3 regions of the Aerococcus sp. Group 2 genome follow, and region 3 is predicted to be linked to each of the others. Evidence: predicted binding sites of a transcription regulator. Region 3 holds the regulator's gene; each other region holds the start of a gene.

Region 1 (6,963 bases), on a different contig from region 3:
TATCCGTAATTAACGGCCAAATTCCCCCTCTCAATTGACGAATAAAAGGAGACTTTTGAAGTTTAGACCTGCTTTAGTTACAATAAGGAGAAAATAAAAAGAAACGAGCTGAGCCATCAATGATTGAATACCGTACCATTAAATGTGCTGGTGAACATGAAATAGAAATCAAAAAATCACGCTTTATTTGTCGGATTCAGCGCGCCTACACGAAGGAAGAAGCCGACACTTTTGTTGAAGAAGTCAGAAAAGAACATTATAAGGCCACCCACAACTGTGTCGCCTACCAAATCGGTGAGCGTAATGAAATTCAAAGGGCCCTCGATGATGGTGAACCCAGCGGAACAGCTGGAGTGCCCATGCTGGAAGTCCTAAAAAATATGGATTTAAAAAACGTTGCCTGTGTGGTTACCCGCTATTTCGGCGGTACTAAATTAGGAGCCGGGGGTCTGGTCCGTGCCTATAGCGGTGCCGTTTCCGAAGCCGTCCACCAGATTGGTGTGGTTGAACGCCGCTTGCAAACCCAAGTCGATGTAACCATCGATTATTCCCTCAACGGCAGCATGGCCTATTGGGTGGAAAACTCTCCCTACTCTCTCCTAGATACCACCTACTTAGAAAAGGTGACCTATCACTTAGGCGTCCCCAGCCAAGAAGTGGACAAACTCCAAGAAGAACTCACCAACCTCACTGCTGCCCAAGCCAGCTTTCATATTGGTGAAGAGGTCTATGTGGACGTACCTGTCCCGGTCGATACTGATCAATAAAGAAATAAGCCTGATCTTACCCCAAGGGGTGAGATCAGGCTTATTTTCCTGCCAATTTTAACTGACTAAAAAATTTTCCCTCCAAAAAACACCCAGCCGCTAAAAGCTGGGTGTTTTCCTTCCAATAAGTTTAGTGGAGCTGCTTGGTTAAGGCCACTAATTTATCTGAGGCTGTTTTTCCTTCATCTTTTAAGACCTCTTTTTCAGACAAGATAAAGGAGCCCCCCACTGCCAATACGGCATCATTGGCTAAATAGTCGGTGAAGTTGTCACTATTGACCCCGCCAGTGGGGATGAATTGGATATCAAAGAAAGGCCCTGCTAAAGACTTAATCGCTGACAGCCCCCCATAGACATTGGCTGGGAAGAATTTCACCACATCAAGGCCTAAATCCATGGCTTGCATGATTTCACTTGGAGTAACTGCTCCGGGGAAGACAGGAATATCTTGTTTTAAACAATAGTTGACCACTTCAGTCGATAAACCAGGACTAACAATAAATTGCGCGCCATGGTCAACGGCGTCTTTGGCGGTATCCAAGTCACGGACTGTGCCTGCTCCCACAACTAATTTGCCCCTATCCGCCAATTGCTGGATGGCTTGAGAAGCCAGGTCACTGCGGTAGGTCACTTCGATAAAGGATAAGTTGTTTTCACTTAAAACCGCCTCAGCTAGGGCTACCGACCCTAAGTCACTGACCGTGTATAAGGGTAAGAGTTGCTCTTTACCCAATCGTTCTCTAAAAGTTTCTGCCATAGCTAATGTCCTCCACTCATTGAAATTACGCTGCTTATTATTATTCAGTCTAACACGATTACTAAGATTTGCTAGAAAAAAGCCCCAGACTGCTTTATATTTCCTTGAAAACAAAAAAGCCCTTACAGGTTTTGGGTAAGCATTGTAAGGGACTCACAAGCTTATTATAGCAGCTTGTTAACGCTTTCGCAAGCGATTTCATCAGCTTATCGCTCTTTTTAGAACTTTTATAAAGAAGGCCCCCAAATATAAAAGATTAATTAAATTTTAAAAATAATTAGGCCGAGCCATCCAGGCAGTCTCAAGCTTAGTCAAATAGGTCAAAGAGCGCAGGAAAATTTCTTCCTTGGCCTTATCAATATCCTATGATAGAATACTTTTCGGACACAAGATATAGTATTTACACTTATTTTTATAAGGAAACAGCACAATATATAGTTAGAGAGTAGGGATTACAATAGTGATAGTTTTTGCTGGAACCATCGGCGCAGGGAAATCGACCTATGCCGGAAAATTAGCTGAATATTTAGGCACAAAAGTATTTTACGAACCTGTCGAGGAAAACCCCATCCTTGATAAATATTACCAAGACCCCAAGAAATATGCCTTTTCCTTACAGATTTACTTTTTAAACCAACGCTTTAAAAATATTAAGGCAGCCTTTTTCGATAATAATAACGTTTTGGACCGTAGTATTTACGAAGACGAGCTTTTCACCTATTTGAATGTCTTAAACGGGAATATCTCTGAAGAAGAGTTTGGCATCTACCGTGACTTACTAGCCAACATGATGGAAGAATTAGACAGCCTACCTAAAAAGGCTCCTGACCTCTTAGTCTTTTTAGATAGTTCCCTAGACAACGCGGTCAAAAACATCAAAAAACGGGGCCGGGTTTATGAACAACCAAGTTCTGATAACGGCCTTTACGATTATTACCGTCAACTCCACAGCCACTATGGGCAATGGTATGCAGACTATGACCAGTCACCTAAAATGCGGCTAAATGTGGACAATTATGACATTCATCGCCCCCAAGACGCCCAAATTATTTTCGATAGCATTGACACTTACTTAGAAAAAATTCAATAGGAAAACGAGGAAGATATATGCAAGAACAAAACAAAGCCACTAAGACCCTGTCCTTAAAAGAATGTATTCACCGCGCCTTAAAACCACTCAACAAGGTGGAATTAGCCATCATCGCTTTTGGTTTTATCGTCTCCTTGGGATTTAATTTATACGGAATTATTACCAGTTTAACCAGCCAAGAATTTGACCTTAACATCCTTATGTCTCTAGGGATGAGTATCTTTGGATTTTTAGGCACTTGGACCTTAGCCATTCAATGGCAACCCACTTTTATTGTTAACGGGATTCAAAACATCTTCGGGATTGCCGCTGCCGCTATCCTAGGAATATACGGAGATATGTTTTCATCTATTTACTATCTCATCACCGAATTTGTTGGCCACTTCAGTTGGGCTAAACGTCGGGACGAAAATGGTGACCTCCATGTGGACCAATACTTTAATTTAAAAATTATTTGCCAAGCTGTCTTCTTCTGGACTATTGGTTTAGGGGCCTTTTCCTATGTATTAGGTGGCCAACAAATTGTCTTAGACGCCATCACTAACGGGATTTCCTTTACCGCCCAACAACGTCAAGTGACTGGTCACAAGGACGGCTACTATCTCTGGTTAATTAACGATATCCTTTCCGTGATTCTTTGGTTACAAGCAGGTAACCTGATCGTGGGTTTCTCCTACCTAGGCATGTTAGCTCAAGGGATTGCTGGCTTAATTATCTGGTCTAAAGGAAAGAGCTCTGCCTTAGAATACGAAAACGAATGCATCGACTAAAAACTTGTCGCTTCCATCTTCAACAACACAATAAATAAAAAAGTGCAGCAAGCACAAAAGGATTGCTGAGAAGTTCTGATCGCTCCTACTTCTCAAGCAAAGTCCTTAGTCTTGCTGCATTTTTGTTTTACTGATGTCTTTTTAATCGTTTATTCAGGATCGTCGACTTCTAAGTGCCAAATATCCTCATTATATTCCAAAATCGTACGGTCACTGGAGAAGTAGCCCGCTTCTGAAACATTGACTAGGACCTTATCCAACCAAGCTTCTTGGTCTTCATAGTCTTGGTACATCTTATCTTTGAGGGCAATGTATTCTTCTAAGTCAATCATCGCCATGAAGTAGTCCTTGTTCTTGATATCTTCATAGAGACGCCGTAATTGACTTTCGTGGCCTAAACGAATCATTTCCGGACTCACAATAAAGTCGACCAGGGCTTTAATGGCGGGACGATTATAGTAATCTTGGGGATTATAGGCGTTATTCGCATAGAGGTCAATAATCTCATCACTAGACTTACCAAAGGTGTAGATGTTGTCTTCCCCTACCCGCTCAGCAATTTCCACATTCGCCCCATCCAAGGTACAAATGGTTAAGGCACCATTGAGCATAAATTTCATATTACCCGTTCCACTCGCTTCTTTTGAAGCCAAGGAAATTTGTTCAGAAATATCCGCCGCCGGAATGAGGTATTCTGCTTCCGTGACATTATAGTTGGGGACAAACTCAACCTGTAAATAAGGAGCCACTTCAGGATCTTCCTTAATCAGTGCTGACAAGGTGAGAATTAAGTGGATAATATCTTGGGCAATGGTATAGGCTGGAGCGGCCTTGCCCCCAAAAAGAATGGTGATTGGGGTTTGCGGCCGGTTGCCGTTCTTGATATCAAAATATTTGTAGATAATATAAAGGGCCAGCATTTGTTGGCGTTTATACTCATGGATCCGTTTAATTTGAACATCAATAATCGAATCTGGCTTAATCTCGATCCGTTTACTTACCCTTAAATGTTCCGCTAAACGGTCTTTATTAGCCTGCTTAATTTGGGCTAATTGATTCATAAAATCCTTATTGTCCTTTTCTTTACTTAAACCGCTAAGATCGGAGATTCCTTGATGCCATTGGTCGCCAATGCTTTGGTCAATTAAATGGGCCAAACGCGGATTGGCAGCCATAATCCAACGTCTAAAGGTGATCCCATTAGTTTTATTGGAGAATTTTTCTGGGTAAATATCGGCAAAGGCCTTGAGCTCACTATTCACCAAGATCTGCGAATGTAAGCGGGCCACACCATTAGTCGAAAAGCCAAAGTGGATGGCAATGCTGGCCATATGGACCGTGTTCGAGCCATCGATAATCTCAACCGCATGATTATCGGGAAACTCTTCCTTAATCAGACGGTCCAAGCGGCAAATAATATTAGCAATTTCCGGTTGAACGGCTTCAATATCTGCTAGTGGCCATTTTTCCAAGGCCTCACTTAAAATAGTATGGTTAGTAAAGGCGACTACCTGGCGGACAACTGCCACCGCTTCTTCAAAAGTAAAGTCATGGTCTTCAGTTAAGAGTCGGATTAATTCAGGAATGATGAAGGTAGGGTGGGTATCATTAATCTGGATGACCGCGTAGTCAGCTAAATCATGGAGATTGGACCCTCGATCCAGAGCTTCACGAATAATCAATTGGGCGGCATTAGAGACCATAAAGTATTGTTGATAGATTCTCAGCATCCGTCCCGCATGGTCAGAGTCATCAGGATAGAGGAAAAGAGTCAAGTTTTCAGGGATATTTTTCTTATCAAATTGGATAGTTCCCCATTGAATTAAATCAGAATTCACCGTGTCTAGGTCAAATAAGCGGAGACGGTTACGTTCCCCTTTTTTAAAGCCAATAATATCAATCTCATATAAGGTGGAAGCGACTGGCCCATTTTTAAAGGGAACGGTAAAAGTAGTCTCGGTGCTGTTTAACCAAGTTCTCCCCCCTAACCAATCATCAGGCTTGGCCGTTTGTTGGTTATTATCGAAAAACTGACGGAAAAGACCAAAATGGTAATTTAAACCGATGCCGTCCCCGTTCATGCCTAAGCTGGCAATAGAATCTAAGAAGCAAGAAGCCAAGCGTCCCAACCCTCCATTACCGAGTGAAGGTTCTTTTTCTGCTTGTTCCACTTCCGTTAAAGAGCGGCCGTGAGCCTGTAATTCTTCTTCAACTTGGTCATAGATCCCTAAGTTTAAGAGATTATTGACCAGTAATTTACCAATCAAGAATTCTGCCGATACATAATAAAGTTTTTTCTTACTGTGATTAGTGGCTAAGCCTTTGCTTTTATCCTTGATTAAATCGAGTAATAAATAATAAAGTTCCTGGTCACTAATATCTTCTATGGACTTATGAAATTGATTTTTTGCCATAGCTGCCATTGTATTCATAGGTGGATCCTTTCTCGTACTTGGATAATAACAACTAAAAAGTTGTATCCACTTTAAAAAATTTAAGTAATATATTATTAAAATAGCTGATTTCATCTCATTGAGCAAGCGTTTTCTATTTTCCCCTGAGATAAAAACAAGAGTTATCCACTTAAATTATAAAACGACTGGTCTTTAGTTAGTAGAAGAAACATGTTTGAATTAATAAAAAAGAGGGTCTCTGCCCTCTTTTTGCGCTTGTCGCACTCTCTAGTTGAATTCAGACGCCAGACTTGAAGTTGCTTCAGAAAATTCCAACGCACAGTTCCCTGTGCTTGTGGTATTTTCTTCCAATGATTCAAGTCTTAAACGGCGTCCTCACATCCTTTCCAAAACGTGTTCCGGGTGCAGATCGATCTCCACTTCACTAAAGTGCAAGAAATTCTTTTCAAGAATTTTTGCTCTTTAGCTCCAGTTGCTATAGCTGTTCGAAGCGTTAGCGAGTTACAGATATAGTATGCGTAGCTCTATCGATCTTTGGTGCACCCGTCACACTCTATCCAAACCTGCTCGCTGACAAAAGTGAACTCCGCTTCAGAAATATTTGGCAATCCTTTTCAAGGATTGCCGCATATTTCTTCCAGCGTTTCACTTTTTTGTCGTCAGCTCGCACTCTCTTCAAACCTGTTACAAGCGCAGAGCAAGCGTCCGCTTCAGAAAATAGCGACAAATTCTCTTTGAGAATTCTTACGCCTTTTTCTTCCAGCGATCTTGCTCTCTGACGCGCTTGTCACACTCTCCTAATATGCGCGGGCAAACCAAACGGTGTGTTTTGCGGGCTTTCCGCTAACCAGGTCGACGGTTTTTTCTACTGCTGGTTCAAAGGGGATATTCCGGGTAGTGAAGCCGGTTTCTTCTTTGACCTTGGCTTCTGTTTCTTCCGTGCCATCCCAGCCAGCAAGGATCCAGCCTGGGTATTCTCCTTTTTCTTCACAAGACTTGATATGTGCCTTTAATTGGTCCAGGGTGTCGATGTCGAAATGTTCATGGTCATGACGGAATTGATCTGCCTTGTCATAGAGACGTTTTTGCATGGTTTCCATTTCACTGGCAACCTTGTCGAGTAAGTCATCTAAGTTAACCGCTTCTTTGTCCTCTAAGTCACGCA
Region 2 (6,963 bases), on a different contig from region 3:
CTACTTCCGCATTTGTAAGTCAATACTAGGTATGCTTACAATAATGATCCGTGGGAGGCTCGAACTCCCGACCCTCTGATTAAAAGTCAGATGCTCTACCAACTGAGCTAACGAATCATAATGGAGAATGAGGGGCTCGAACCCCCGACATTCTGCTTGTAAGGCAGACGCTCTCCCAGCTGAGCTAATTCTCCCTAAACCTTTGTCGTTTGGTCACTGTCTTTATCAGACAACTATTAAATAATACCACTATTCTTTATAAGCGTCAAGTGAATTTGATAAAAAATTTACCTGGTCAGCTAATTTTTTCCCCCTTTGCGGACTAATAAGCTAGGAGGTGTTTACTGTGCGACTTAGCTTAGCTTTTTTCTTTTTTGTGTCCCTAGCTTCTTGTCTGATGGCCTTTAGCCACCGTTACCTGAAAAAACTTCCCTTTCTCTGGGCAAGGTCTCAGTGCGACCAGTGTCAGGTCACTTTGTCAGCTTTAGCCCTTATTCCCCTGGCCGGTTATTTTTTGTCAAGAGGACGATGCTTCCACTGTCAGCGTCCTATCGCCTGGACCTATCCCCTATTTGAAGGGCTTTTTGCCCTCTTGAGTGTTTTCATCTTCGCCCGTTTTTCCGCTAGTCAAGCGGCTTACCTAGTCACTCTCCATAGTCTCCTCTTTATTATGGCCATGACTGACCTGGAGGAAATGTGGGTGCCAGATCGTTTTCAAGTGCTCTTTTTCTTGAGCCTGCTTGCTTACCACGGCCTCTATACTCCGCCTAGTCACTATCCCAGTCTCTTGGTCCATCTGCTGGCCTGTGGGCTGGTCTTAAGCCTGGTGGTTTATTTATTGCCAGGAAGTCTAGGAGGAGCTGATGTTAAAATCTTCCTCAGCCTGGCCCTTTTCTTTCCTCCTCTAAGCTATTCACTTTTTATCTGCCTGGCTTCCGGACTGGCCTTGGTCTATCTTTTAATCTCCGCTTGGCTGAAGCAGCGGTCGCTAAAAGACCCCCTGGCCTTTTTCCCCTTGATCTGGCTGGCCTTTGACTTGACTATAATCTTTTTCTACTAAGTTTTTCCAAATAAAAAGCTGGGACTCTCTCCCAGCTTGATTAATAAAATACGTCTAAAGACTAACTATCTTTAAGGTCAGCCTTGCTTAATTCACTTTCGTCGTGGAAAACCTTGCCACTACGTTCGTAGAGGATGTCTGATAGGCCTACCTTAACATTGGCGAGCCGGGCTACTGCAAAGAAGTAGTCAGATAGGCGGTTAATAAATTTCAAAGCGACGGGACTGGAGCTCTCTTCACGCATGAAGGATACAATGTGACGTTCACAGCGGCGGGTTACGGTTCTCGCATAGTGCAAACGACTAGCTAAACGGCTACCACCGGGTAGGATAAAGGATTCTACCGCAGGGGCTTGAGGATTATAGGTATCAATCCGTTCTTCTAACCAATCAATCGCGGCTTGTTTTAAGCGGTACTCGCCCTTGCCCTCTGGCGTAGCAAAGTCATTCCCACAGTCAAATAAATACTGTTGGATTTGAATCAATTCCTCATTTAGCTCGGGCCATGATTCATTTTCGCTAATGGTCACACCAATCCATGAATTCAATTCGTCAACGCTCCCATAGGCATTGACACGTAAGGAATCTTTAGGAACTTCCTGGCCACCGATAATCCGGGTCGTCCCCTTATCCCCTGTTCGGGTATAAATTTGCATATTAATCACCTCACTTACATTATAAAGTATTTCTCCAATAAATACGATTTAAATGGTGATAAAAAAGCCACTAAGTAGAAACTTAGTGACTTTTTCTCATATATTATTAAAGTTATTTTATTATAAGCCACATTTTAATTGGGCGAAGCAATTGGAGCAGGTGTTACAGCCACCAATTTCTTCGACAATTCCGGTCCGGCAAATTGGGCAGGTATTGCCAAGTTCGCTACCGAAGACCACTTCTTCTTCATTGGCTTCAGCTTGGGCTTGGTCAACTAATTGACGTAATTCTTCACTGTCATCAACGACAACCACATCGTCTTGCTTGTTTTGATCGACTTGAGAATCTTGGTCACTGTCTTCATGTTCATCCTTATTTAAGGTGAGGACTTGAGAATCCCGCGAACCGTCAACATAAACGGTACCACCCTTAGCGCCACCTTCATAAAGTTTTTCATAAACTTCGGCCACTTGGTTAACCGCGTAACCCTTAGGTGCATTAACGGTCTTAGAAATGGAGCTATCGACCCAGCGTTGGATAGTGGTTTGCACATCAACGTGTTCTCTTGGGCTTAGGTCCATGGCAGATACAAAGAAGTCAGGCAGGTTATCAGCATCAGCTTCTGGATGTTTATCCAGGTATTCTTGCACAATATCCGCATTGACTTCAATAAATTTACCTAAACGACCGGTCCGGTAGTATTTAAAGGCAAAGTAAGGTTCTAGCCCGGTAGAGACATTCATCATGGTCCCGGTACTTCCGGTTGGCGCCACGGTGAGTAAGTGGGAATTGCGGATCCCATACTTCAAGACGTCTTCACGGATGCTTTCAGGCATTCTTTGCATGAAACCGGATTGGACAAAGCGTTCTCTTAAAGCTTGGGTTTCTTCTTCACTTTCCCCGATTAAGAATGGGAAGCTGCCCCGTTCTTTAGCGAGTTCGATGGAGGTTTGGTAAGCCGTTACCGCGATGGTTTCAAAGACTTCATCGACTAATTGGTTACCTTCCTTAGAACCATAGCGTTTTTCACAGTAGATTAAGAGGTCAGCCAGACCCATTACCCCTAAACCGATCCGACGTTCACCAAGAGCTTGTTTCTTGTTAGCTTCCAAGAAGTATGGAGTAGCATCGATCACGTTATCTTGCATGCGGATAGCGGTAGCTACAGTTTTTTGTAATTTCTTCTTGTCGAGGCGTTTGTTTTCCTTGTCCGCCATTTGGGCCAGGTTAATGGCACCCAGGTTACATACGGAATAAGGCGCTAGCGGTTGTTCCCCACAAGGGTTAGTTGCCACAACCTTTTGCCCGTAAGCCACTGCATTGGTGTCTTCGTTAGCCCGGTCAATAAAGAAAATCCCTGGTTCTGCCGCATAAGTGGCACAAATGTTGATCAATTGCCATAATTCTTTAGCAGGGAGGGTCCGGTAAGTGGTAATTTCATGACCCATGGCTTCCCACTCACGCACATCGCCAATTTCTTGCCATTGGGTGTCGTAAGCGGTCATTTCTTCTTGGTCATATTTTTCCACCGCTGGGAAGCGGAGGCTCCAGTCCTTACCTTCCTTAACAGCTTCCATAAAGTCGGATGAAATAGCTACCGAAATATTGGCCCCAGTTAAGAAGTCGGGTTCATTGACTTCATAATGGCCACCTAGTTCCAAGTTTTCCTTGGCTTCAGCGTAAGCTGCATCACTAACTTGGCCGCCTTGTTTTTCCTTGAGGTCAACCACCGCTTGGAACATATCAATTTGGGCTGGAGTTGAATAAACAAATTTTAACTTTTCATCGACTAATTGTTTAATGTAGCTGTCCTTGGAGCTTTCCTTGATAAATTGGAGGATGCGTGGGTTTTGCATCTTAGAAATAATGAATTCCAAAATATCTGGATGCCAGTCAGCCAACATGATCATTTGGGCCCCACGACGGCTACCGCCTTGTTCTACCAGGTGAGTTAATTTGGCAATGTCATCTAACCAGGAAACCGCCCCGGAAGACTTCCCGTTAACCCCACGAACCAGGGAGTGACGTGGTCTTAGGGTTGAGCCATTGGTCCCTACACCCCCACCACGGGACATAATTTCCATGACTTCCTTACGGTGGTCAGCAATACCACCCCGGGAGTCAGGCACATAGGGCATAACGTAGCAGTTAAAGTAGGTGACATCGGTTCCGGAACCCGCACCATATAAGACCCTGCCGGCAGGAACAAAGTTACCCTTGGATTCTTCTTGGTAGAAGGCCGCTTCAATCTCTTGGCGGCGGTCTTCATTTTTATCAATGGCTGCTAGGCCATGGGCATTCCGTTTGGCAATTTGTTCATAGTAGATTTCTAAAGGTTTGTCGATTTCATCCAATGGGCGTTTTACCAGGCCAGTTTCCTGTTCTTCTCCCATTAGGGACCCACGATAGGCTTCTTCGACCCAAATGGTTGCGGTCTTGTTCTCAATGGCTTGGACAATCCCGATCCCCCGTCCTGGATATTGCGGGTCAGGGCGGACAGTTAGTACCACTAAGTCACCAGGGGCTAGGGTTTCTTTCATGGTGTCTTTAAAGGAATAACGGTCCAACATGACCATCCGACTGATGCCAGAGAAGGTTTTGTTCATATCTTCTGTCATCGGATAAACTTGAGGGAAGGATTTGATGGCTTGGTTAAGCGCCTCTTTATTCCATTCCACAATATTCTTCATCGCAGTTTCCATAATGAATCTCCTTTATACTTTACTTGTTTGTAGACTTTTCAGCTGCTTTAGCGTGAGTTAAGTTAATGGTCTATCGGCTAAAAATTAGCTGCATTGCTATTATAGGAAAAACTTAAGCAGAAAGCAAGCTAAAAAATCAATATATAGTATCAATTAAAAAGCAACAACACTATATATAGTGTTGTTGCTTTGCTTGAAGCGGTTAAAGCCCAGTCCCATGGCCTTGGGCAAAAAGAGAGGCGCATATCTTGTAGTCGGATATGCGCCTATCCTCTTTTAATGGGATCTACCTTAATTAAGGCATACCGCTATAGTTTTCATCGATTGGTTTGGTAATTGTCGCAATTTCGGCTGGATTTTCGTTGTCGGATGGCTCATGGGCCGGCACTTCAACAACTTGTTCCACACCTAATTTTTCTGGTTCCATGTGACGGTAGCGACCGACACCAGTACCAGCAGGAATTATCTTACCAATAATGACGTTTTCTTTCAATCCAAGTAACTCGTCCCGTTTACCGCTAATGGCAGCGTCAGTGAGGACCTTGGTAGTTTCTTGGAAGGATGCGGCAGATAGGAAGGACTTGGTTTCCAAGGCTGCCTTGGTAATTCCTAGGAGGACTGGTTGACAGGTAGCTGGTTGTTGGCCAGTCTTAATGATTTCCTCATTGGCATCTTCAAATTCACCAATGTCCATTAAATGGCCTGGCAACAAGTCAGAAGCGCCTGGATCTAAGACTCTTACCTTACGCATCATTTGACGTAGGAGGACTTCCACGTGCTTGTCGTTAATGTCCACCCCTTGTTGACGGTAAACCCGTTGGATTTCCGCTAACATGTAGTTTTCTACGGTGAGGGAATTAGTGATCCGGAGCAATTCTTTGGGATCAATGGACCCTTCTGTTAATTGGGCACCACGTTCAATCAAGTCACCTTCACTAACCTTCATACGAGCAGTGTAAGGCACCTTGTATTCCCGTTCGTCAGTTTCCCCTTTGACGGTAACCGTCTTGGTCCGGGTTTCTTCTTCAATATCAATGGCCACGACTTCCCCGGTCACTTCAGTAATCACCGCTTGCCCTTTCGGATGACGGGCTTCAACGATTTCTTGAACACGAGGCAAACCTTGGGTAATGTCATCCCCGGCAACCCCACCGGTATGGAAGGTACGCATGGTCAACTGGGTACCAGGTTCCCCAATGGATTGGGCAGCCACGATACCAACTGCTTCACCGACTTCGACTTCGCCATTGGTTGCTAGGTCAGAACCGTAGCAGTACTTACATACCCCATGGCGGGTCCGGCAGGTAAAGGCAGAACGAATGGTAACATGTTTGAGGTCAGCAGCTTCAATTTTAGCTGCGGTTTCTGGTGAAACCAGCTCATTATGGTGAGCGAGAACTTCACCGGTTTTTGGATCACGAACCGTTTTTTGGATATAACGACCAGTCAGACGTTCAGCCAGGCTTTCGATCATTTCGTTTCCTTCTTTGATGGCTGAAACGGTTAAGCCACGGTCGGTTCCACAATCATTTTCACGGATAATCACGTCTTGGGCCACGTCAACCAGACGACGAGTTAGGTAACCAGAGTCGGCCGTCTTCAAGGCGGTATCGGTCATCCCTTTACGTGCCCCGTGAGTGGAGATAAACATTTCTTGAACCGATAGCCCTTCACGGAAGTTAGAAGTAACTGGCAGTTCAATAATCTTACCACTTGGTCCCGCCATCAAACCACGCATCCCCGCTAATTGGGTAAAGTTGGAGATGTTACCACGAGCACCAGAGTCCATCATGATAAAGAATGGGTTGTCTGGAGACAGACTGTGTTTCAATTCGTCTTCAATGTCGTTTTTAACATCATTCCAAGTGCTGATGACTTGGTCATAGCGTTCGTCATCGGTAATTAAACCACGACGGTATTGCTTCATGATATTGTCAACGCGTTTGTGCCCCTTGTCCACGTGTTGGTCCTTGGCATCTAAAACGGTAATATCAGCAATCCCAACGGTAATCCCTGACTTGGTGGAGTAGTAGTAACCAAGAGCCTTCAAGCGGTCTAAGAATTGGGAGGTTTCAGTAACCTTCAAGCGCTTGAAGATGGCGGCGATAATTTCTTCTAAGTAGCCCTTCTTAAATGGCGCCGTGGTCTCTAATTGAGCAATCGCTTTTTCGGTATCTTCCCCAGGGTTGACGAAGAAACGATCAGCGGTTTGACCATTTAAGTTTTCTGATGTGGGCTCATTAATATAAGCAAAATCAGCCGGCATGATCTCATTAAAGAACAATTTACCAATAGAAGTAATCATTAATTGTTCTTTTTGTTGGTCGGTCCATGCATATTTAGGAAAGTGTTTCGGACTAATTACCACCCGAGTATGCAATTGAGCCGCCCCATTAGTATAAGCAATATGGGCTTCGCTGAGTGAGGAAATCTTCATCCCTTCCCCAGTCATCCCGGCTTCTTCTTGAGTCAAGTAGTAGTTTCCTAAGACCATGTCTTGGGATGGGGTAACCACTGGTTGACCATCTTTAGGGTTTAGGATGTG
Region 3 (6,963 bases):
TCTTTAACAATCTTTTCCATCTCATCTTCAACCCGTGGCAAGTCTTCCTCACTCACTTGTTGGCCTTGACCATTATCGGTGTCATAGTAGAAGCCATTTTCGATGGCTGGCCCTACCCCAAATTTAATGTCAGGATAGAGGCGACGCAAAGCTTGAGCCAGTAAGTGGGCGCTGGAATGGCGGAGAATATCTAAGGCTTCTTGTTCAGTTTCTTTATTCTTAGGGTCGATTAAACGAATGCTGCCATCACTTTCAATCGCTTCATCTAAGCCCTTTAATTCATCATTTAAAGTGTAAGCAACCACCCGTTTAGCTAAAGAATTGCTAATGGATTTAGCCACATCGCGGCCACTCACACCGGCTTCAAATTCCTTTACACTTTGATCAGGAAAAGTTAACTGTATCATTTTATCAAATTCCTCCTATAAAAAAATCCCTTCTGAGCATGCTCAGAAGGGACGATTACTAATTCATATCGTGGTTCCACCCTAGTTTACACCTATAGTGTCTCTAGTACGCTGATAACGTTGCGCTAACGTCATATAGAAAGTCTAAGAAGTGGTATCCTATAAAACCTGTCAGGCATTTGCACCAACTAGCCTGTCTCTTGTACAAGTTGATTATATTCAGTCTTCTATCATTGACTTGCTTTAATTAAAGCACTTTTTATGAAACAATTCAAGCTTTTATTTAGGAAAGTGAACGGACTACTAATTCGAATAGCGACGGTTGCGTCCGGACATGGTTACTTCCTCGCTCAAATAACGAACCCTTTCCATAATCCGCTGCGCCTTGACGGTTTCCGAATCTCCTTGATTGGTATGGGCCAAATGATTTTCTAATTCCTTCATGGAAAAATTAGAAGTGAAAAAGGTAGCCTGGCCTTGACTCATACGATTCTGCAAGAGAACCCCTAGGACTTCATCACGGACCCAGGCCGAATTACTTTCAGCACCAATATCATCAATCATTAATACTTGGGCGTCTTGGAGGCTCTTGAGTCGCTGGTTAACACGATTATCTTTGATAGCGCTCTTAATTTCACTAATAAAAGTAGGATAGTGGAACAAAGTGGTCGTGAAACCATGCTCAGCCAAATGGTTTGCCACAGCTGCCGCTAAATAGGACTTCCCCACGCCAAAAGGACCATGTAAATAAAGGCCTTGATGAAATTGCTTGGGCTTAGACTGCATGGCTTCGACAAAATCAATGGCCTTCTCCAAGGCAGCTTGCCGTTTAGGATCGGTCAGGTCAAAGTTTTGGAAGGAGGCTCGCTTTAAATCCTTAGGCATTTCCAGTAAAGTGACCCGTTGCTTCTTCTCCCGCTCTTTTTGGGCGGCGAGGAATTCATCAGTCGCCTGGTATTCAATATCAATATAATTAAAATTCATAATGAGCTTAGGATAGAAATTAGGAAATTTGGGCCTTTTCCCCGCCCTTATCCGTTCTTTTTCTTGAACAAATTCATAGAGTTTCGATATCGAACGGTCAATCGTTTCTTGGTCCAAGTCTTCTTTATGCTTATCAATAAATTGTCTAACATCCGGATCACTCAAAACTTGGGCCTTGGTTTGGTCTAAGCGTTGGCGAAAGTTGCCTTTATTGAGCTCATGGCTGATATCTTCCCCAATATTTCTCATTCGTCTCCCTCCTCACTATTCAATGCCCGAATCCGATCGGCTAAGGCTTGGACACTTTCATGGTCCATTTTTTCCTCTTTATCTGCCGTCTCTTGTTTTTGATTAAACCAAGCGGGCTGTAATTCTTGATAGGTCTTACGTTTGGTATTTTGCCGCTTATTTTTGCTTTGTCTTTGTTTTTGAATCCGTTTAGTCCGTTTGTTGAGATAGGTCAGCGCCTGTTCCGGACTTTGAATATTTTTTTGACTCCAATCATCCACTGTCCGCTCAAAGGTCGACCTGACGATACTTGAACTTTCCTGGCTGATCAAATAATAGTGAATCATAATATTCAAGGTCGGTCCATCGATAAGGCCCTTATTCATGACCATCTCTAAGGTTTTTATCTCGTTGGTCGTTAGATAGCCGTTTTTTTGTTCTTTGATAGTCTTAGCAAAGGTTAGGGGCGGATAAGCCTTAGCCGCCTTGATCAAGGCTAGACTAGCTTCATCCTGATTTTCTTTGGGTAAATCCTGACCCTGACTCTCGGTCTGCTGCTTGGCTTGGTCCATTTGATAATCAGGTCGTTTATTTACCGGTTGGTCCGCCATGGCCTTGATCACTAGGCCTTGGTAGTAATTAATGTCCACTTGGTTGGTTCTTACATTACTTGCCTTAATGGCAAACTGGGACAGGTCAACTTCATCCAAGCCATAGAGAGCATGGAGGCTTTGGGTCATCTCCTTAACTTCTTGACTGACCGCCCGCTCACTGAGGAACGACCTTTGTACCAACTCAGTAAAATAAGCCATATCAAAATCACTGACCAGGCTAGTTTTTATAAGGGATTTACTAGGCTTCTTTAACAAGCTTTGCTTTTCGCTTTCAGTCAATTGGCGACTGCTTTGGGACAGATGAAAAACATCCTGAAAAGTCGCTGTGACCTCCTGCCAGTCATTTTCCTGACTATCAGCAATCTTTTCAAAGCTAAAGCGGTCTAATAAGGAATTAAAACGCACTTCCCCCACATGGTCTAAAAGTAAGCTAGTCATTAAGCTATCCTTAAAAAACTGCTCAGAAGAAACCGGCGCTAACAACTGATAGAGGGCCTGCACTGGGGCTTGACCACTTTGCTGGGTGTAGCTACGTAAGAGGCCAATGGCTTCTAATCGGCGCCTACTTCTGACATAGCGTTCTTTAGAAAAAACCAATTGGTCCATAATTTCCCCATGATTAATTACTTCTGATTGATAAGTCGAACGGTCAATATAGGCATAAAGAGTCATATAGAGAGCAAAAGCTTCAGCGCCAATAATTGGTTGGTAGAGATAGGTTAAGACTTCCAGATCGGCATTGGAAACAATTTGTGTGAGGATAATTTTGAGAGGTTCACGTGGATTTAACTTTTCCCATGGATTCAAGACTGATCTTCCTCCGCGTTATTGGCTTCTAAGTCTAAATTCGTTTGCCCCTCCGCGTTATTTTTTTGCATTTGCTTCAACTGCTCAATTTCTTGCAAAAAGACGGTAGGATCTTCGAAGTGACGGTAGACACTGGCATAGCGAATATAGGCAACTTCATCGATCTTGGGCAAAATATCCATGACCATTTCCCCTATTAGGGTTGAAGGCACCTCGTTTTGTCCTTTTTGCCGAATGTCCGATTCGATATTCTTAACCACTTCTTCTAAGGTCTCTAGGGCGATTGGCCGTTTTTCACAGGATCTCACTAGGCCCCGTAATAATTTTTCTTTGGAAAATTCTTCCCGGGTACCGTCCCGCTTGATAACCAGTAAAGGCATCTTTTCTACCCGTTCAAAGGTCGTGAAGCGAAAATCACATTGCGTACATAGGCGTCGCCTTCTTATCGATGTATTTTCCTCCACAGGCCGACTATCGATTACCTTCGTATTATTATCTTGACATCTGGGGCAGCGCACAATATTCACCTTCCTTGGACATTTTCTAAAATATTTCTTTTATTAATTATAGCACAGTTTAAAGGCGGAAGGATAAGGGGCAAAATCCAGCTTGGTCAGCTTATTTTATAGCTTGAAAGCCTTGGATACTCAACCAGGCCTCGACTTGCTTTTCCGTTTGCTGGATGCTGCCCTGGTTATCAATCACAATATCTGCCCAGCGAAGTTTCTGTTCAATATTATATTGAGACAGCATGCGGTCAAAGGCCTCGTCTTCACTTAAATTATCCCGGTCCATCAATCGTTGTAGTTGAATACTTTCAGGAACATAAACCAACATGACCGCATCACAAGCATCCTGGTACTTGGTCTCATAGAGTAAAGGAATATCCAAAACAATCAATTGATGGCCCTGGTCTTGGTAAGACTGGGCTTGGTCGTTGACCCAGTCATAGATATAAGGCAAGAGCAGTTGATTAAGCGCTTTGAGTTGATCCTTATCTGTAAAGACCACATCCCCTAATTTCTTCCGGTTAAGGGTGCCATTGGGAAAGAGAAAATCCTCTCCAAAATGCTCTTTTATAGCTTGTAAACCCTGTGTTCCCGGCTCAACGACAGCTCGAGCCCCCAGGTCTGCATCCACTACCGGAAAACCAACTTTTTTAAAATAATTAGAAACAGTAGATTTTCCTGTAGCAATTGACCCTGTTAATCCTAAGCGAAAAGTCATTCATACACTCCCTTTATTTCTGACAATTGGGACAAAAATGCGTCCCTCGCTGTCCTAACTTAATTTTCTCAATGGTTCTTCCACAATTTAAACAGGCTTGGCCCTGGCGCTGGTAAACCTTGAGATAATTTTGATATTGACCGTCCTCCCCTAAGGTGTTCTGATAGGTCCGCACACTAGAGCCGCCTAAGTCTACCGCTCGACTCAGTATATCTCGCATGGCTTCTAATAGGAGCAAGGTCTCTTGGTCAGTCAACGAATTGGCTGGCCGACCTGGATAAATTCCCGCTTGAAATAGAGATTCATCAGCATAAATATTACCAATTCCGGCAATTTTTTGCTGGTCCAGTATTAATGATTTAATGGGGCGCTTGGATGCCGCTAATATTTTTTGGAATTGATCCAAGCTAATATCCCAGGGTTCTGGACCGAGTTTTAAATTTTTAATAGCTTGGGGCATATCTTGACGAGAAAATAAGGATATCCGACCAAATTTACGCACATCATAATAGCGTAGGTCCCTGCCATCACGCAAGTGACAGATGAGGTGACTATGCTTTAAAACCGGCGTCTGCCTATCGCAGACAAAATACTTGCCTTCCATCCGCAGATGGCTAATCCAGGCGTAATCGCTCCAATAAAAAAACAGGTATTTTCCATAACGGTCGACTCGTTCAAAGGTCTCCCCTTGCATGGCTTGGCGAAAGACTTGGGCTGGGCAATTAATAATCTTTGGCCATTTTACTTCCACATCCTGTATTTGGGCTTGAGGAAGGGCTCTATTAAGCCCCCGTCTCACATTTTCTACTTCAGGTAACTCTGGCATTAACTAGCCTCCTTCATCCCGCTAAAACACTGTTAGCAGTCTAACCTATTCTAATCAAACAATAACCATAAATAAAGTAAAGAGTGCGATGGTCACATCAAAGGACGAAAACGCTGCGCATACTATATCTGTACGTCGCTTCGCTTCCTACAGCTATAGCAACTGGAGCTAAAGGGCGTAAGCATTCTAAAAAGAATTCGTCGCCCTTTAGTGAAGTGGAGTTCGATCTGCACCCGGAGCACGTTTGAAAGAGTGTGACAAGCGCAATAAGAGGGGAGAGAGCTACGCATACTATATCTGTAACTCGCTCCACTTCGAACAGCTATAGCAACTGGAGAAAACTGGGATAAGCTCGGTTATAAGGATGAGAGGAAGGATCAGGGAGAGAGATTCCTTGGAGGAAAAGATGATAAGATCAGCTTGCTGATCGTTCAACTTTTCTGAAAGGACATCCCCTCACCCTTCCGAACTCAACTGAAGAGTGCGACGGTCACAACAAAGGACGAAAACGCTAGGCATACTATATCCTCAGATTCGGACAGCTAAAACAAAAAACGAAGAGAGAACCGTATTCAATAGTCTCCCTTCGTTTATAAAAATGCCAGCAAAGCTAATTTTTAAATCAGGTTTTACTCCCTTTATTTGAAAGGCTTAAAACTCCTGCCCCAGCCTATCTTCTCTATTAAAACCTTTCTTAGATTTTCCTACTTGGCATCATACCAAGTGGACCCATAGTTACTATCAACAATTAATGGGACGTCTAAGGAAACTGCATTTTCCATGACGTCTTTAACTAAGGCAGCTAAGTCTTCTAAGTCCTCTTTGGCTACTTCAAAAATTAACTCATCGTGGACTTGGAGTAGGAGATTTGCCTGAAGTTGCTGTTCCTTTGAGGCTTGATCCATCTCAACCATGGCTACCTTAATAATATCGGCTGCCGTCCCTTGAATTGGCGAATTCATTGCGGTTCTTTCGGCAAAGGACCTAACATTATAATTTTTAGCCTTTAAGTCAGGAAGGTAGCGACGGCGGTTAAAGAGGGTTTTAGCGTATCCAGCCTCACGGGCGATTTCCACACTCTTATCCATATATTCAGCCACTTTAGGATAAATTTCAAAGTATTTATCAATAAAGGCCTTGGCCTCTTGACGAGAAATCGAAAGGTTTTGACTGAGACCATAGTCACTAATCCCGTAAACAATTCCAAAATTGACTGCCTTGGCTTGACGTCTTTCATCCTTACTAATGTCCTTTTCATCTTTATGGAAGACTTTGGCCGCTGTAGCGGTGTGGATATCCTTATTTTCTTTAAAGGCTTCTTGAAGATGAGGGTCACCAGAAACATGGGCAAGGACACGTAATTCAATTTGCGAATAGTCCGATGAGAAAATGACCCAGTCCGGATGAGAAGGCACAAAGGCTTGGCGAATTTTACGCCCCTCTTCGGTACGGATAGGAATATTTTGTAAGTTCGGATCAGCTGAACTTAAGCGTCCGGTAGTGGTTAGGGTTTGAATGAAACGACTGTGTACCTTGCCATCTTGGTGGATATAATCGAGGATTCCTTGAACATAAGTGGATTGGAGCTTAGCTAATTGACGATAGGCTAGGATCAAATCAATGATGGGCACCCCTTGTAATTTTTCCAATTCAGATTGGGCCGTTGAATAGTTACCAGACTTGGTTTTCTTGCCCCCCTTTAGGCCCATATCTTCAAAGAGAATCTTGCTCAGCTGTTGGGTGGAATTAATATTAAATTCAACCCCGGCTTCCCGGTAGATTTCTTCTTGCAGCTGGTCAAGTTGCTCTTCATAAGACTGGGATAAACCTACCAGCCTGCTGCGGTCAACGGAAATCCCCATAATTTCCA

What was found. Region 3 encodes NrdR, which represses ribonucleotide reductase genes. Its sites were predicted from a motif close to ACACNATATATNGTGT; they were not measured.
Region 1: the regulator NrdR is predicted to act here: its motif matches at 1,909-1,924, upstream of JFU01_RS03795 (deoxynucleoside kinase).
Region 2: the regulator NrdR is predicted to act here: its motif matches at 4,585-4,600, upstream of JFU01_RS08570 (vitamin B12-dependent ribonucleotide reductase).

Annotation. Positions count from the first base shown of each region.
Region 1 is NZ_CAJHPA010000002.1:313,720-320,682, forward strand. Features, by position in the region: gene JFU01_RS03785 (YigZ family protein) at 120-767, shown strand; gene JFU01_RS03790 (bifunctional 4-hydroxy-2-oxoglutarate aldolase/2-dehydro-3-deoxy-phosphogluconate aldolase) at 898-1,524, opposite strand; gene JFU01_RS03795 (deoxynucleoside kinase) at 1,985-2,614, shown strand; gene pnuC (nicotinamide riboside transporter PnuC) at 2,632-3,384, shown strand; gene JFU01_RS03805 (glycogen/starch/alpha-glucan phosphorylase) at 3,534-5,816, opposite strand; gene proS (proline--tRNA ligase) at 6,596-6,963, opposite strand, start outside.
Region 2 is NZ_CAJHPA010000007.1:48,688-55,650, forward strand. Features, by position in the region: tRNA gene JFU01_RS08545 (tRNA-Gly) at 1-10, opposite strand, end outside; tRNA gene JFU01_RS08550 (tRNA-Lys) at 45-117, opposite strand; tRNA gene JFU01_RS08555 (tRNA-Val) at 122-194, opposite strand; gene JFU01_RS08560 (prepilin peptidase) at 347-1,060, shown strand; gene JFU01_RS08565 (cob(I)yrinic acid a,c-diamide adenosyltransferase) at 1,122-1,715, opposite strand; gene JFU01_RS08570 (vitamin B12-dependent ribonucleotide reductase) at 1,836-4,418, opposite strand; gene rpoC (DNA-directed RNA polymerase subunit beta') at 4,714-6,963, opposite strand, start outside.
Region 3 is NZ_CAJHPA010000005.1:6,190-13,152, reverse strand. Features, by position in the region: gene thrS (threonine--tRNA ligase) at 1-407, opposite strand, end outside; gene dnaI (primosomal protein DnaI) at 711-1,640, opposite strand; gene JFU01_RS07040 (DnaD domain protein) at 1,637-3,040, opposite strand; gene nrdR (transcriptional regulator NrdR) at 3,037-3,558, opposite strand; gene coaE (dephospho-CoA kinase) at 3,659-4,267, opposite strand; gene mutM (DNA-formamidopyrimidine glycosylase) at 4,281-5,093, opposite strand; gene polA (DNA polymerase I) at 5,798-6,963, opposite strand, start outside.